4 regions of the Pseudoalteromonas galatheae genome follow, and region 1 is predicted to be linked to each of the others. Evidence: predicted binding sites of a transcription regulator. Region 1 holds the regulator's gene; each other region holds the start of a gene.
The links. Region 1 encodes sigma-54, which starts transcription at its own class of promoters, with help from an activator protein. Its sites were predicted from a motif close to GTTGGCACGNNNNTNGNNT; they were not measured.
Positions count from the first base shown of each region.

Region 2: flgJ (flagellar assembly peptidoglycan hydrolase FlgJ) is a predicted target of sigma-54. The motif match lies at 2,610-2,628, and genes of this name have one in related genera.
Region 3: CWC29_RS01710 (LruC domain-containing protein) is a predicted target of sigma-54. The motif match lies at 2,188-2,206, and genes of this name have one in related genera.
Region 4: CWC29_RS02720 (DUF3192 domain-containing protein) is a predicted target of sigma-54. The motif match lies at 1,731-1,749, and genes of this name have one in related genera.

Region 1 is NZ_PNCO02000001.1:3,312,330-3,316,768, reverse strand. It holds gene CWC29_RS14750 (HPr family phosphocarrier protein) at 216-485, opposite strand; gene rapZ (RNase adapter RapZ) at 486-1,352, opposite strand; gene ptsN (PTS IIA-like nitrogen regulatory protein PtsN) at 1,345-1,803, opposite strand; gene hpf (ribosome hibernation promoting factor) at 1,805-2,092, opposite strand; gene CWC29_RS14730 (RNA polymerase factor sigma-54) at 2,122-3,621, opposite strand; gene lptB (LPS export ABC transporter ATP-binding protein) at 3,668-4,393, opposite strand; gene lptA (lipopolysaccharide transport periplasmic protein LptA) at 4,393-4,439, opposite strand, start outside.
Region 2 is NZ_PNCO02000001.1:1,054,837-1,059,275, reverse strand. It holds gene flgK (flagellar hook-associated protein FlgK) at 1-1,592, opposite strand, end outside; gene flgJ (flagellar assembly peptidoglycan hydrolase FlgJ) at 1,594-2,568, opposite strand; gene CWC29_RS04605 (flagellar basal body P-ring protein FlgI) at 2,677-3,744, opposite strand; gene flgH (flagellar basal body L-ring protein FlgH) at 3,797-4,439, opposite strand, start outside.
Region 3 is NZ_PNCO02000001.1:403,325-407,763, forward strand. It holds gene CWC29_RS01705 (hypothetical protein) at 1-511, opposite strand, end outside; gene CWC29_RS01710 (LruC domain-containing protein) at 524-2,149, opposite strand; gene CWC29_RS01715 (hypothetical protein) at 2,500-3,237, shown strand; gene CWC29_RS01720 (WecB/TagA/CpsF family glycosyltransferase) at 3,423-4,439, shown strand, end outside.
Region 4 is NZ_PNCO02000001.1:629,853-634,291, forward strand. It holds gene CWC29_RS02710 (GGDEF domain-containing response regulator) at 1-621, shown strand, start outside; gene CWC29_RS02715 (hypothetical protein) at 761-1,150, shown strand; gene CWC29_RS02720 (DUF3192 domain-containing protein) at 1,272-1,652, opposite strand; gene CWC29_RS02725 (D-2-hydroxyacid dehydrogenase) at 1,850-2,797, opposite strand; gene zntR (Zn(2+)-responsive transcriptional regulator) at 2,889-3,296, shown strand; gene CWC29_RS02735 (SO_0444 family Cu/Zn efflux transporter) at 3,289-4,439, shown strand, end outside.

The DNA of each region.
Region 1 (4,439 bases):
CCTTAAAGGTGTACGCAACGATAATTTAAGTTTACCTCGGTAACTAACTTTACCGCACGAAAGAAACCTAAATTGGTATTACAGTGTAACTCAGTTTACTGGGAACTACCAAGGTTTACGCTTAATTATGAGAGACTTATTAGACCACTTTGGTTACGGAGGAGGGGGAGATTAGCAGGGAGTAAATGAATCAGGCCTTATTGTTTTACCGGCGGTTATTCGGATTCATTAAACTTATTTTCTATCAGTCCACCAATGGCATCTAATGCATATTGAGCATCAGGGCCTTCGCAGACAACTCGTACCTCTTTGCCTTGGCTACTTTCAAGTAACAGCAGTGCTAGAACGCTATCAGCAGCTGCGCTTTTGTCTCCTTGATATAAGGTCACTTCGGCATCAAATTGGGTAGCTAATTGAGCAAGAACCGTCGCAGCTCGGGCATGCAGACCTAGCTTGTTCTGGATTAAAAACGTATCTTCTAACATTTAACCCTCTTGCTCACGATGACGAATTTTGACGTTAGGGTGGGTTTTAGCAAAACGCTCGCCTATGGTTTGTGCGAGGTATACCGAACGGTGCTGCCCTCCAGTGCATCCTATTGCGATTGTTAGATAGCTGCGATTGTTACGTTCTAAGTGTGGTAACCAAGTTTGTACAAAGGTTTGAATTTGCCAAGTAAACTTTTGCACGATGCTGTGACTCGACAAATAGTCTTTGACTGGCTGATCTAGGCCCGTGAGCGGCTTAAGCTCAGGTTCCCAATGTGGATTGGGTAAAAAGCGCGCATCAAAAACGTAATCCGCTTGTTTTGGAATACCGTGTTTAAAGCCGAAAGATTCAAAGGTAATAATGAGTTGTTTGTCTTTTTTACCTAAGATTTTTTCGCGAATATCTTCAGCAAGTTGATGAACGCTCAGGCCTGTAGTATCAATGAGGAAGTCGGCGCGAGTGATCAATACATCTAATAATTCTCGTTCTTTCTTAATTGCAACATCTAATGGGAGGTTATGCAGTGAAAGCGGGTGCAAACGGCGTGTTTCTGAGAAGCGTTTTATCAGGGTTTGATCGTCACTGTCTAAATAAAACAGGGTAGGTTTGGCGAAGCCTGGTAAGTACTCAAGAATGTCATTAAACTCGTCTTGTTCTTTAGGCAAGTTTCTAACATCAATGCTCACTGCAATTTTATTATAATTGTCGGAAACACTACGGACTAAAGAGGGCAGTAAGTTGACTGGAATATTATCTACACAATAGTAGCCTAAATCTTCCAATACTCGAAGCGCTACAGATTTACCAGAGCCAGATCGGCCACTGATAATGATAAGCTCGAGTCCTTTTTCTTCATCACTCATCAAATTCACCTTGGATCACTGCATATAACTCATCATCACTTTTTGCTTGCCTAAGCATTTTGCAAAAAGACTTGTCTTGGAGTGTATCAGCAATCGCCGCTAAGGTCTTCAGGTGCTGTTGATTATCACCTTCAGGTACGATGAATGCGACAAAAATATCGACCGGCTGCTTATCTATGGCTTCAAACTGGATCCCTTGCTCACTGACAAGTACCATTGCAAGGATTTTATCTAACCCTTCAAGTCGTCCATGAGGAATAGCAATGCCTTTACCAATCCCAGTGCTACCTAATTTCTCTCGCGCCATTAAAGCGTCCAAGATAGCATGCTGACTGGTATTTGGAATTTGACTATGAGCCAGTTCGCTGATGTATTCTAAAATACGTTTTTTGCTATTAAAAAGGACCGCAGCTTTACTGCAGTCCTTGTTCACTAATTCACTTAATTTCATCTTAGTGTCGAGTGAGCTTCTCTTTGTGTTTAATAACTTGACGATCTAGCTTGTTGATAAGGCCATCAATTGCGGCATACATATCTTGATGCTCTGTTGATGCAAATAGTTCGCCGCCGTTTACGTGTAATGTTGCTTCTGCTTTTTGTACTAGCTTCTCGACATCTAGGATCACATGCACGTTATTGATATGATCAAAGTGCCTTTCTAGCTTCGCAAACTTGTTGGTGACATAGTCTCTTAATGAGTCAGTAATTTCTACATGGCGACCAGTTAGATTTAGTTGCATAAGCATTTTTCCTTCTTGGGTTTTACGTCTTATATCAAACTTTTACGCTGATTTGACGGTGGAATGGCTAGGGATTCACGATATTTTGCAATCGTGCGTCTCGCTACCTTAATTCCTTGCTCAGCTAAGATATCTGCAATTTTGCTGTCACTCAATGGCTTCGCGGTATTTTCTGCAGCTATCAGCTTTTTGATAAGTGCCCTAATTGCTGTGGAAGAGCACTCACCTCCATTTTCTGTACTTACATGGCTAGAGAAGAAATACTTCAGCTCAAATATTCCCCGAGGTGTATGCATATATTTTTGTGTTGTCACACGGGAAATTGTGGACTCATGCATCTCAACCATTTCAGCAACATCATTTAGCACCATAGGGCGCATTGCTTCGGGGCCATGTTCAAAGAATGCCTGTTGTTGTTGCACAATGCAATTGGTAACTTTTAATAAAGTATCATTTCGGCTTTCTAAGCTTTTAATAAACCATTTTGCTTCTTGTAAATGAGAGCGAATAAACTGACTATCCGTACTGGATTTCGCCGTTCTAGACATCGCAGCGTAGTGATCGTTTACTCTTATTTTAGGCATAGCATCAGGGTTTAGCTCTACGACCCAACGACCTTTTACTTTTTTCACCGATACATCAGGGATCACATACTCAGGTTCTTCATGAATAATGCTTGCCGCAGGCTTTGGGTTAAGACTATGAATTAGCGTCATCACCTCTTTGAGATCGGCTTCTTTAAGGCGCGTTTTCTTAGCCAAAGTTCGATAGTCACGGCTGGCAAGCAAATCAATATGCTCTGTCAGGATCATTTTCGTTTCGGCAATCCATGGCGTATCTGGGGCGAATTGGTTTAGCTGAATACATAAGCATTCTTGTAAACTACGCGCAGCGATACCAACAGGGTCAAAAAGCTGAATACGTTTGAGTACGGCTTCGACTTCATCTAGCTCAATAGGCTCTTCGCTATCTTCGTCATTAATGCTCTCTAAAATGTCTTCGCAAGAGAGTGTTAAAATGCCTGACAGGTCGACCGCTTCAATAATCGCAATCGCAATAGCTCTATCTGTTGGACTAAATGGAGTCAACTCAAGTTGCCACATGAGATAATCATGGAGAGATTCAGAGGTTTCCCCTTGATAAACATTATCGTCATCAGGGAGTGGACCTGAGCTGGCGGCTGGAGCTGCGCTCATATACTCGTCCCAAGTGACATCCATGGCGAGATCATCGCTCACCGTGTCTTTGCTCATGGCGGTATCTGAGTCTATCTCATAGTCACTAACTGATGCTTCATCGCCTGAATTTTGATTATCTTCAGTGCTGCTCTTTTCTTGGCCGTGTTGGTCAGCATTTTCGCCGTCAGTATTATCACCTTCTTCCACTTCCAATAATGGATTGCTGTCTAATGCTTCTTGTATTTCCTGTTGCAGATCCAATGTACTAAGCTGCAGCAAGCGAATAGCTTGTTGCAGTTGTGGAGTCATTGTAAGTTGCTGCCCCATGCGCAGCTGTAATGATTGCCTCATGTATCTCTAACAATCCTTTTTAACAGTTATTAATACTACGTCTTAACTATAGCTTGAATTGTTCGCCTAGGTAGACATCTCTTACGGTTTGATCTGCCAAAACATGTTCTGGCGTGCCTGCAGCGATTAACTCACCATGTGAAACGATGTAGGCCTTTTCACATACGTCTAGTGTTTCTCTTACGTTGTGATCGGTGATTAATACACCGATACCGCGGTTTTTTAGGTGCTCTATGATTGTCTTTATATCTAACACCGAAATTGGATCAACACCAGCAAAAGGTTCATCTAACAGGATAAACTTGGGATTAGCAGCTAAAGCGCGAGCAATTTCTACCCGTCTTCTTTCGCCTCCCGATAATGCCATACCCTGTGAATCGCGAATATGTTGAATATTAAATTCATCTAATAACTCATTTAGCTCAGCCTCTCTTTCAACTTTAGTTAAGTCTTTTCGAGTTTCTAAAATCGCCATTAAATTTTGATAGACCGTGAGCTTTCTAAAGATTGAAGACTCTTGCGGAAGATAGCCAATGCCAAGTCGCGCGCGGCTATGCATCGGTAGTAAAGTGATGTCTTCGCCATCAATCTGAATAAAACCTTTATCGCTTGGTACTAATCCTACTATCATGTAAAAAGTAGTGGTTTTACCTGCGCCATTTGGGCCTAACAAACCTACAATACTGCCAGCTTGGACACTTAAGCCAACATTCTTGACGACTTCACGACCTTTATAACTCTTTGCTAAACCCGTTGCTTTGAGCTCGCTCATTAATTGTTACCTTCTTCCTGCGCTTTTTTATCTTTTGCGTCTTTTT
Region 2 (4,439 bases), 2.3 Mb from region 1:
AGATTGTCAAAAGGTGCTGGCGCAGCTCCCACTGTGGAAAGTATATCTTTGCCATCGGCAGGAGCGGTAAAGGTATGCGTTGTACCTGAATTACTGGTCAATGTATATTCGTTAGCGTTAGCGGTTTTAGTCAGAGTATATGGACCATCATTCAAGGTTGGCGGCGTTCCCGCCGTAAACGCACTGGTCGCAGGATCGGTATCAGTGACGACTCCAGCTGAAATGGTCGCCGTACCATTATTGTCTGCTGATTTTTCAGTGCGAATTGGTGACGCTAATGCAAGTGCTTCTGGTCGTTGAGTTGCAAGCTCCAACCCGGTTGAAGCCTGTTGATTTAATTTTACAAGAAATCTATCACCTGTTGCACCACTACCCGTTACGTTCATTTGTAAGCCAAAATAATCACCTGTTCCCGTGATGACTCCTCCTGCGATATTACCAGTCGTTGGAGTACCGATAGGATTGCCTTTGGCGTCTACAGCTGTTATTTCAACGGTTGTTGCGCTGGTATAAGTAACTTGGAAGTCAGTAGCTGGCAACTCATTGCCGCGTCCAGGCTCAAGTGTTGCCGTAAGCGCTGCGGTGCCTGTATTCTCGCTGTAAGCAAAGCCGCCCACGGTAGGGATCTTAAATAAGTCTCCCCCTATGTTGCCATCTAAGTCCATTCCCAATCTATTTTGCTGATTAAAAGCATCTGCTAATGCGAGGCCAATTTGACCTAGTTGGTTCTGTGCCGGGATCAACACTTCATCTCTAAATGCCAGTAACCCGCCGATTTTGCCTTTCAAACTGCCGCTATCTAACTCAAGTTGCACAACATTTTTATCTTTAATATCTAGAGTTAGCTCTTTATGGTTGGGATCTGGGTTGCCTTTCATCGCAAATAAATTAAAAGCGCCACCTTGCATCACAAGCGCGTCCCCAGTGCCTAAAAATACGAGCTTCTCGCCATTTTCACCGTCGAGTGTTTCTATATCTACAAGCTCAGCAAGCTCCTTAATTGCTTGATCGCGCTCATTAAGCACGCTGTGATCGACATTATTAAGATTGAGCGCTGACTTACTCGCCACTTGTTTATTCAATTCACTGATTTTTTGAACAAGGTTATTAGCTTCTTCTGAGAAAATATCCAATTGCTCATTCACGATACTGTTTTGATCAACAACAATACCTGACAATCTATCCATTTGATCGACAAGACCTTGAGCGCCCGTCATGAATAGAGATCGGTTAGTTGTCGACGAAGGCAAGTTAATCGCGCTTTGTAAATTATTAAACATCGAGTTGATACTCTTGCTCAGGCTATTCGAGTCTTGTGCAAATAATGTATCAACGCGACTTGCCTCAGTGACAAACTGCTCATAGTAAGACTGATTGGAAATATCACGATTCAGTTGCTGCTGCGCGAACTGGTTGATCAAACGCACCGTTTCACCACGACCAACCATGCCACCTATCATTGTTCCGTGCTCAGTCCGTTCACGGATATACCCTTTGGTATTTAGGTTAGCAATGTTTTTACTGGTGGTTTGTAGTAACTCGGAGTTAGCCCTAACCCCTGCCGCACCAATATTTAATAGATCAAATGACATCTCATCTGACTCCCTTTGTTAGCGCACCGGATAAGAAATCGGATACATCAATACGCTTTAAAACTGACTTAATTTTGTTGGCATAATTCGGATCGGTCGCATAGCCTGCATTTTGAAGTTCACTTAGATAGGCATGACTATCACCAGCCTTATTTAAGGCTTGCTCATATCTCGGATTACCTTTTAGAAAACTGACATAATCATCAAAGCTTTGTTCTAGCGACTTATAAGCACGGAAATCGGCTTGCTTTTGCACCGGTAACCCTTGCTCAAATTCAAGTGTCGATTTTCTGGCGCTTTCACCACTCCAGCGGCTATCCGCTTTGATATTGAATAGGTTAAAACTGCTACTACCATCTTTTTTGCTGATGATGTGTTTACCCCAACCGGTTTCCAGTGCAGCTTGTGCAACCATTACCGCAGGGTTCAAGCCTAGCTTTTTCGCAGCTGTTTGAGCGTATTCCCAAATTCTGTCGACGAATTCCTCAGGAGAACCAAAGCCTGTTTGTTCATCGCTTGAGGTATCTGCCTTAACATTGACAGCCTGCGGTTCGGATTTATTCACACTCTCACTTGCTGTCGTCTGTTTTTTAAAGGAAATATCGCCGTCAGCTCTCATTACAGAAGCAGGCTTATACTTTTCAGAATTAGGAGACAACTGTTGCACAATCAGATCTGCAAGTCCTAAGCTGCCCTGCTCAGATAAGTGCATCGAAAGTTGCTGATCATGCATTTCTTCAAAAAATTTGACACCGCTAGAGTTAAATGGACTGTCTTTATCCTCTAGCGCCTCATTCGCTTTACGCATGCTCTGTAACAACATTTGCGTAAAGATAGACTCAAACTGTTGTGCCGCCTTCTTCAATGCCTGATCAGAGGCACCTTGATCGCCAGCACCTTTCAGCGCCTCTTTACGGATCGAATCAAGGTTTCCTAGGTCGAAAAAGCTTTGATTTTTCAATTGGTCGGTGTTCATACACTCAGCACTGTTTGACGTTAATAACTATACAAATAGAAATGCAAAATCCGAGCCAAAAAAAAGCCTCACAATTGTGAGGCTAACTAGTTGATTAATAATAGAACATCAAATGACGACTAATTGACCATTTATTGCGCCCGCTTCTTTTAGCGCTTCAAGGATCGCCATTAAATCGCCTGGTGCTGCGCCAACTTGGTTAATTGCTCTAACCAAGTCATCAAGGCTCACGCCTGGGTCAAATACAAACGCTCTAGAGTCGTCCTGATTTACGTCGATAATACTTTGCTGCGTCACTGCTGTTTCACCATTCGCCAGCGCATTAGGTTGAGATACATTTTGCTGCTCAGCAATTGTTACGGTAAGGCCGCCATGGGTAATTGCCGCAGGCTGTAGCTTGACATTTTTGCCAATAACGATAGTGCCTGTGCGAGAGTTAACGATGATCTTCGCTGCGGTATCTGCGGGTTTAAATTCTAGATTCTCTAGCGTAGACAAGTAAGCAACGCGCTGAGACGGATCTCTTGGGGCAATTACTCGCACTGAGGCTGCATCCATAGGTTTTGCGCTGTTTGGTCCAACAAGTCCATTGATCGTGTCGGCCAAGCGCTTTGCGGTAGTGAAGTCGGGCCTATTCAAGTTAAAGGTGATGTAATCGCCCTGAGTAAACGGACTTGGTACCGCTCGTTCCACTGTCGCGCCATTTGCCACGCGGCCTACAGTCGGCGTATTGATCACAACTCGACTCCCGTCGGCACCATCAGCGCCCAAACCACCAACAATCAAACTACCTTGCGCGATTGCATATACATTACCATCAACCCCTTTAAGAAAAGTCTGAAGTAAAGTACCGCCTCGTAAACTACCAGCACTACCAATAGATGACACAGTCACGTCAATGGTTTGACCGGGTTTAACAAAAGGTGGCAAGTCAGCGTGAACCGCAACAGCCGCAACATTTTTAATTTTTGGCTTTAAGCTTGCGGGCATCGTTATGCCAAAGCTATTCAACATCGCTTTAAAGCTCTGCTCGGTAAATCTGGTTTGCTCACCGGTACCAGGCAAGCCTACAACGAGGCCGTAGCCAACCAGTTGGTTTGAACGAACACCTTCAACCATACTGACGTCTTTAACTCGCTCAGCAGAAGCCAAAGAAGAAAAACCAACCAACGTCATGGCCGCACCGATAAGCAAAATATTCTTAAACATATTGTTCATTTTCAGCACCTTAAAACGGCATCAGCGCGCTCATAAAGAAACTCGTTAACCAACCTGCACTTTGTACTTCTTGTTGATCACCTTTACCCGAATATTGAATTCTGGCATTTGCCACTCGATTGGACTCAACCGTGTTATCTGCCGTCACATCTTGAGGTCTTACCAATCCTTCCAAGCGAATAAATTCCTCGCCGGTATTAAGGGTTAACCACTTTTCGCCGCGGATCACTAAATTACCGTTAGGCAATACTCGGGTGACATTAACTGAAATATTACCAAATAAGCTGTTGGACTGATTAGACTTCGAGTCACCAGAAAAAGAAGAGCTGGATTTAGCACCAAACTGTATTGCTTCTTTTCCGATATTAATGGCGTTGCCACCTAGGCCAATCACAGGGTCTAGGCTCGAATCACTGGATTTATCCAGCTCAGAATTTGCAGCTTTGGTTGCCTGAGTCGTTTCTCTGAGTACGATGGTAATAATATCACCGACTCTTAACGCTTTTTTGTCAGCATAGAGATCGTTGGAAAACTGCGTATTAAACAATGACCCTGTTGCCACCATTTGGGCTTGGTTATCCTCGGGATAGATAGGTGCATAATACGGATCGTCACGCACCACATTTTTATTTTGTGTTGTACTACATCCAGAT
Region 3 (4,439 bases), 2.9 Mb from region 1:
AGTTAAACTGATGGGTTACATTGACCCCGGTTTCAATCGGCACTATTAAATGGTTTTCTTCTAACATCCCGTCAACACTGATCAGTAGGGTTTTAAAGTGTGATGGGATATCTAAGTCTAGCCCTAATTGCCCTGAAGTATCGAACCGAGTCGACGCGAGTAGTGACTTTTGCGTGTTGGCTTGTTCGTTGTACTGGCTTATTTGGTCTTTTAGCGCATAGACCTTCACGGCTTTCGATGCTAACGAAGCTCCAAACACATCATTTCCGCTTAGGTCAAGCTTAACAATACTACTCGTCTTAAAGGTAAACTCAGGTTTGACATGTAACTGCTTAGATGTCGCGGCCGTTGAACTAAGTAGTACTGGATCAGGTTCAAAGCTGTTAGTTACCACCTGCGAGGTATGTTTGGCTATTTCGTTTGTGTCGGCTTCGCGCTCACTTTGACCACACCCTAACAAGGCTACGCTCAGTAATGTAACTAATATTGAATATTGATTATATGTATTCATAATTGCCTCCGGTTATTTTTTGCTGTATGTGTGCGTTGTTCTTTCATTGGTGAGATACCAGTCTTGTGCTTCTTCACCGTTACTTTCTACCCACTTTTCATAATCAGGATAAGCCCATACGACGTCGATATACTCTCTTGGATAATTCCAGTCTTCACTTATCATTAGTGCCCAAGATAGGTTATCTGCAGTCCTAAAGTAGCGACCATTCTGTGCATCCGATGTATCATCTTTTCTGCCAAGTCGACTGTCATCGAATAGATCCGTTGGTGGATAATCCGCCATATGCACCTCAAGTGAGCGGTCCCATGTGCGGAAAAGGAAAAAGTCAAAGTCCGCCACTGTCAAAGTTGGAATGCTGTACTCGAACTTGACATCAAGAGTAAAAGGCACTGGGGTGAAATAGTCGCAGTTCATCACTGTGTTGAAATGTGAACAGCTACCTGCTTGGCCTGTCGTGGTAAACGCTTGGGTGTTACGCCATAGCGTGATTACGGCATTGGTTTGATATTCTTCAGCCTGCTTTTTATAATTTTTGTCGTTAATTGTGATACTCGCATCACCAATCAAGCCAGGTTCGCTATCCATAATTCTGAGGCCAAAGCCGTTATTATTTGCCGCACCTCGTGCCGTGATAAAACCATTTAAAACAAAACCGCTGACTTGGTTATTGTTGTCGAACGTGATTCTGATCCGCTGCTTTACTACTAAATCGTTGAGATCATGGTCACCGCGATAAGGCCAGTTGTCTTCAAAAGCAAAGGTTGCTACCCCATCTTGTGAAGGGAAGTATTGACTGCTCACCCGGGTATGATCATTTGGAAACTCGTCCTGGTCGTCGGGTACGCCATCAGCATCACTATCATCTGATTCAGGCATTGTGCTTAAATTTGAGGCTGAAATGGCGGTTTCTGGTGAACTTTTAACGCTGAACAGGGCATCGTTGAAATCATTATCTCCCCAAGTTCGTGGTAAGTCCTCAAATCCGATCACCACTTCATTTTGCTCTTCGTCGTGAAGTAATACACAGTGCTGTTTGAGCGACTCATCAGATTCTGGATTGAGATGAGACAGCGAGTAGTAATAGGGAACTTTGAAGGGCTTAACCCCTGTGTAGTACCAAAATCCATTAGCTGCAATAAAAAAGCCGATACTAGTTCCAGCTGGGAACTCTCCAATGCTCACACGGTGACCATTAGTTAAGTGGGGGTAGCTCAAATTTGGAAAAACAATTTTCTCTTGGACTTCTTCTGGTGTTTGAGGAGGGTTTTCGGGATCGAACGTAAAGTAACCGAAAGAGTTTTTATAACCCGCACCCTCATGGATAAATGTGATGAAGACCTCTGCATCCTCAGTCAAATGTATTGTTGAGCCTTGATCTCCAGTTATAAACGCTTCATTTACTCGACTTTCTGGTAAAGCGTTTGCAATCCGTTTAAAAAATTCAGGCGTATATTCCCCTCTGGCGTATGTTAGTTGGTCGGGTTTTCCTGTCGCTTGATTGTAACCCAGAGGCCAGGGCTGGCCAGAATTGAATTGCCAAACATAGTTTGAACCCTGCTTTTCGACTGCCAGTGCGTTAGAGACTATGGCGCTTAACGCAAAAATTGAACATGTTAACTTTGAAATGTTTTTCATGATTGCCTCCAAGGGCTGAAGTTCGCTTGGAGTACTTTAGTCAGTTTCCGTGCCAATTTTATAAATCATTATTTATCATTGAGTTATGATTTATTTTGGGAAGGGTGTTCATGTTTTTCGCATTTTGCAGTGCAGTCTGACTTGCAGATTGGTGATATATCTAAAATAAGTAGTTAAAACGACTAGCTCATTCTTCTAAAGAAAAGTAGCTTAGTGAGTGAAGATAGGGATACGAAATTTTATTTTTAATAAAAATCATATGTTTATGAATTTTATTTTTGCTAGGTGTTACTTAGGATTAATTGCTGGAGCAGTATTTGCACTGCCTGTTACAGTAAACAGGAGGCTTTATGGCAAGCAAAAATACTACACTTATATTCAGCATAGCACTTAACGGGTACCAAATTAGATATCGCCGCCATCTTGAGAGTCAGCGCAGATATGCGGAAAAAATGGGATACGAATATATTGTTGTTGAAAAGCCGTGGGTGACAAATCTTGGTGCTGAGTGTTGTTGGCTCAAGTTGTACTTATTACGCGCAGCATTGACAGCCGGCTACCAATACGTCTTATTTGTTGATGCTGATGCCTACATTCAAAATGATTGTCCTGAACTGACAAGTCTAGTAAAACCAGATAAATTTTTGTTTATGGCGAAAGGATATAGCGGCAAGCTAAACTCAGGGGTGATGTTAATGAAATCATGCCCTGAGTCTATTGCGTGGCTAGATCAAATCATTAACGCAATCCATGAGCCTGTTTCAGACATAGATACCGTGGGCTGGGGAGAAAACGGCCATGTAATTCACTTTGCAAAAGGCTGTGATGGGTTAGAAGTTATTAATGAAAAGTGGAATAACACAAGAAGTGAACAGTGTGAAGATTATATAAGACATTTTAATTATGGCCCAATGAAAAGCTCTTTCCTCGATATCATCTTCCATCGAATTGTTTTTAAATTTTCAAAATTAATGCTGCGTTGCAATTTAAATAAAAAGTCTGAGATGGCTGAAAAGTTGAAAAAGGTACAAGAGCGGATCCCAATATTGTTTAACAGGGTAATTTCAGAATATAAAGTTTTTTCATAAGACCTTTAGGTCTTTTTTTTTGTATTTTTAATCTTTTCTAAATTCATTTTCTAATTCGGAATTTATTTTGCATTTTGCGACCATTAACTTCATTTAATTTCCACATTTCAAATAAAAACAATAGCTTATACTTTTGGCACGGTAGTAGCAAAAGCTAGGTAAGGAAACTGGAGTCGAGGTGATTTATGAGAGAGTCAAATTTTGAAAAGAAAATCTCAAACGCAGCAGTAACAAGATATACATCGCTACTTATCGCGGCTATTTTTTTCATTCTATTATTGCCAATCTACAGCGTAAATTTTTTACTTTCAATACTGCTGATGAAGGCTCCGATAGAGAAAAAATCTTGGATTGATATCAGTGGTTCTAGAGTTGAGTTATATCAGTGGAGAAAAGGTTTTTTTATTGATAGCGCAGTGGTGTTCAATGTTTTAAAAGGAGATATTGGTTTCGTTGGAAACCCATTGCTGCGAGATAACATATCTATACCAAAAATCGACAACTTCAAATCGCCATTTACTCAACCAGGGTTATTTGACTACCTCCAACTTCATAGCCTAACAGGCTTAAAGGCAGAAGATCCCCAAACACTGCTACAGAAGCAAGCACAGCAAGGGTGGCAAGCTGATCTGTCCATGGTTGTAAGAATTTTCTTCTGCCGTTTATTTTATTCGAGTAAAGCAAAGCAGTGCGATGCTCGCTCAGTTTTTGGTATTCAGTTTAGTAACTGCCAGATGGAAGAGGCTGTAACTTGGGTGCTTAGCGCTTCGAATTTACCGGTCTGTCGTAGCGCTTATTTTATTAACGCAAACTCTATCAATCTAGCCGCCGATGACGACGCATTATTCTCTGTACTAAGAAGAAGTAACCGTAATTTCATTGATGGTTCAGGCATGCGTTTAGCGGTGAAAAAGGTTGGTGTTCAACTTGCTGACAACTGCAACGGCACTGATATGTTACCTATCCTTTGTGAGCAGATGGAGAAATCTGGGCAGTCGCTATTTCTACTAGGTGCTAAGCCTGGCGTTGCAAACAAAGCAGCGAAACTCTTGATACAGTCCTATCCCAAACTAAAAGTGGCGGGGGCACATCATGGTTATTTTAGTGATGACGACGCGGTAATTAAGCAAATCAATGAGAGCCAAGCTGACATTGTGCTAGTTGCATTAGGATCACCACGACAAGAGCTCTGGATTGACCAA
Region 4 (4,439 bases), 2.7 Mb from region 1:
GGCTTAGAGTTAGGCGCGGTAGATTATATAACCAAACCGTTTAATCCGCTGATTGTGAAAGCCAGAATCAAAAATCATTTAGCGATAAAAAAGAAAAATGATCTGTTAGAAAAGCTAGCCTCTATAGATGGCTTAACAGAGTTACCCAATCGCAGGTATTTAGATGAAGCCATGAACTCAGCATTAGAGAGCGCAAAAGCCGATGGCAGTGCGTTTACTGTTATGCTGGTTGAGGTGGATTACTTTAAAACGTTTAATGAGCACTATGGCTATATGCATGGCGATGATTGTTTATTTAAGGTTGCCAAAGCGCTAGAAGAAGCCGCAACCCAGCGCTCCTTATTTATTGGCCGTTTCGATGGTACTCGCTTTGCTTTGGTGCTAACTCAGCATAATATCGACGTCATTAATGAGATAGCAGAAGCACTGCATACCTCGGTCAATGCTTTAAAAATCCCCCACATTGCTTCTCCAATATGTGCGCATGTGAGCGTTAGCATCGGTGCGGCTCATATTGAAACTCATTGTAGCAGTGAGCTTGGTGAACTAATAAAAATGGCTGATAATGCTCTTGCTGTTGCACAGAAACAACAAAGTACGGTATTTATTAATGCATTATAACCATCTAAAGTCATATGCAGGGGCAAGTGCGCATCTGTATTCGAACAAGAAGTGCACCGCATAAAGCTTGGCTATGCTCGTGCTTTATAGACCTTTAACCGATATTTAGTGCCTTTTAGCGCGGTGTTAGGCTTATTCTATGAACATACAACGTAAGATAATTTGGGTGGATTGCATAGCGGCCATATCCGTGGGATTAATCGTATTGCTTTTCCACTCAATGATTGGTGCGATCTACCATATACCTGAACAAACCATTATCTTTATCGCAGTATCAAATCTGTTGTATGGCTGGTACTCATTTAGCCTTGCCATTCAAAAGTCGAGGAGCATAAAACGTTTGCAGCTTTTGGTGTTCGGCAATCTTTTTTGGGCGTTAGTCTGTGTTGGAGTGGTTGTTCAGTATTTTAACGTTGCAAGTCTAATTGGTATTGCTTTTATTGTTTGTGAAGCTATGTTTGTCATCATGCTTGCCTATTTCGAGTGGAAGTATAGATATGAGCTTGTATCAAAGGACGGCTCAGCTTAATAGGCTGGTTTATTAAAATTTGGCAGGGTTTCGTTTTTAACTTATGAAGATGACGGGAAAATAAGGAGCTTGCCGCACAACTGCACGCGAGTTTACCCACCGTCCTTGGTGCGATAAAGTCTTACTGAATTTGTTTTAGTGCGTTGTCGCCAAAGCCAATCAATTGGTTGTTTTTGAATACCAATGGCGTGCACTCATCTTTTGTTACTTTGCCGTCCGAGTGTTTGCTGTTAGTCGCATAGTACAGCACTTGATAGTTGTCGCCGTCTTTTGACACCAACTCGCTAAAGTCAGGGGTTGCAAACATGTCTTTTACTGATGAGTAAGATGCGCCCATTTCAAGGTTGGCAATCTTTTCACGATTTTTACGCTGTTTATGTTCCCAGTTAGATGAATTGTATTCAGAAGCCCAACCGTGCTCTACTTCACCGTCGGATACAGCAACGATACAGCCTGATAATAGAGTAGAGCTAAGCGCAGCCACTAACATTAATTTTTTCATTGTTGTTTTCCTTTTTAATTTTGTTGCTGAGCAAATAATGCAAACAGCCATTTATTTTTGCTTGAATTATCACAAGGGTTGCAAACTCTTTGCCAACTAATAAAGTATATAAATATCAATTTGTTGTTGGTTTTTAATCAGTTCTTGGTTGATAATTTTCACTAACATTTAGCGAGAATACTCACTAAAGCAACAACCTAGACCACTTGGTTTCTCGTTGTGCCGGCCACAAAACTTTCAATATTAATGGCAATTTCGCCGACTAAACGTTCGATGGCCTCTTTACTTGCCCACGCCGTATGCGGTGTCAAAAGCAAGTTCTCACCTAGGTATTGAACGAGTGGATTGCATGCTTGTGCCGGCTCTTGTGTGAGGACATCCACAGCAGCCCCTGCTATTTGCTTGTTAGTTAGTGCATCCACCAACGCTTGCTCGTTGACTATTCCGCCTCTTGCGGTGTTGATAAGATAAGCATGATTTGGAAGTAGGGCGAACTCAGCGCTCGTAATCAGGTTTTCAGTCTCAGCGGTAAGTGGGCAGTGAATAGATACAATATCCGCAATACGCAGTGCTTCTTCAAAAGCCACGCGTCCTGCTCTAACCTTGGTTACACCTCTACGTTCAGCGATAATTACTTGAGCCCCAAATGCTTGCGCGACTTTTGCGACGGCTTCTCCTAATGTTCCGTGGCCTATGATCACAAAATTTTTGCCCGAAATTTCGTTGATGCTGTAGTCCAAGCGACAAAACATGTCACTTTGTTGCCAAAGTCCTGCTTGGCAGTCTTGCTGATAACGATGAATATTTGTCATTAAGTTACCAAGCATAGTAAAGGTGTGCTGCACCACAGAGGGAGTTGAGTAACCTGCCACATTAGTGACCGTAATTTGATGGGCTTTTGCGGCTGCTAAATCGATGTTGTTTACGCCTGTGGCCGCAACACAAATAAGTTGTAATTGCGGTAACGCCGCGATTATTTCTTCATTTAACTTCACTTTATTGGTGACGATTACCGCTGCATTTTTACAGCGTGTGATGATTTCATCACTGGATGTGGTGTCGTAAGACGTTAATGTGCCTAGTTTGGCAATGGGGGAAAGATCGGTTCCTGCAAGGGTTTTAGCGTCTAATACCACTATTTGCATTATTTTTATCCTTTTCTTGACTTTGGAGTTAACTCTAAGGTTTATACTTGTGATGTCGACTAGGATAATCTTCAGGACTTGGGAGTGTAAAGTGGTAAAGATTGGTGAGCTGGCAAAGCGGCTTAACGTATCAACCGACACGTTAAGGTATTATGAAGCAAACGATCTCCTACACCCTTGCACAAGGAGCGAGGGCGGGTATCGGTTGTTTGATGAGCAAAGTGAAAAGCAAATGCGTTTTATTCTTCGCGCGAAGGAAGTGGGGTTCAGCCTTAAAGAAGTGCAAGACTTGCTGAAGATAAAGTTTGAAAAGCATCAGCACAGTTGTGAAGAAGTGAAAACGCTGACTATCACTAAACGGGATTTAGTGAGAGCGCGGATCGCTGAGTTACAAAAATTTGAACAATCGTTATCGACGCTAGCAGAGCAATGCTGCGGCGGTAAGGAAGCGGCAGTGAGCTGCTCGATATTAACGGCCTTGGAGGCTATCGATGAATGAACTGATAGTAAATTTTTGGCAGCTATTTTTAGTATCTGCCCCGTGGTTACTGCTTGGCCTAATATTGGCCGGGTTACTTAATGTATTTATTCCAAAAGATTTGTTGCAAAAGCATTTAGGGAAAGAGGGGTTTTGGACGACGATAAAGGCAGCGTTGATTGGGGCGCCTATGCCGCTTTGCTCTTGCGGGGTTATCCCTGCTGCGGTGGGACTGAGAAGAGCAGGGGGCTCAAAAAGTGCGACAACCGCATTTTTAGTCTCAACGCCTGAAACTGGAGTGGACTCTATCTCAGTTTCTTATGTGCTACTGGGTCCTTTTATGGCGATAATTAGGCCAATTGCAGCTGTGGTTAGCGCAATTACAGCAGGGCTGCTCGTTGGCAGTGAAAAAGACGATAAGCCTGGATCGCTAAAACACCCTAATACCTCAGATAAACCAAGCGCGACTAGCGGCTGTTGTGACGCTAATCATCACTCAGAGCCAAAGCCTACTGAAAAGCATCACGGCCATGATAGTTGTTGCGCCAGCGCAAAAGTGGAAACCGCAAAAGTAAGCGCAAGCTGCTGTGCGCCTGCTGGTCCGCAATTAGCAACAGCAGGGGCGAATATGTCTTGTTGTGATACTACGGAGCCTGCCGTAACCAGTTGTTGCGATTCTTCATCAGCTACGGCAAGCTGTTGTGAGCCAGCCCCCGTACCTGAAAACCAAGGGGTTTTTGGTAAAATTGTAGAAGCTGTTAAGTTCAGCTGTAATCAATTATTGTCCGACACCGCGGTTTGGCTACTTATTGGTTTATTCTTTGCTGCGTTAGTACAAACCTTTGTCCCTGAGTCTTTCTTATCTCAGTGGGGCGACGGTATTATCGCCATGCTAGTGGTGATCCTTATCAGTATCCCAATGTATATTTGTGCGACCGCTTCAACTCCAATCGCTGCGGGTTTATTAATGGCAGGTGTGTCACCCGGTGCAGTATTGGTATTTATGCTCGCAGGTCCTGCAACTAACATCGCCACAATTGGGGTGGTTGGTAAAGAATTGGGGCGTCGTGCCGTGTTTGCCTATTTGGGTGGTGTCATCGGGGTTGCACTTATCTTTGGCTATTTAACCGATTATTTGGTCAATACTTACGGTTTTGTAGTAAC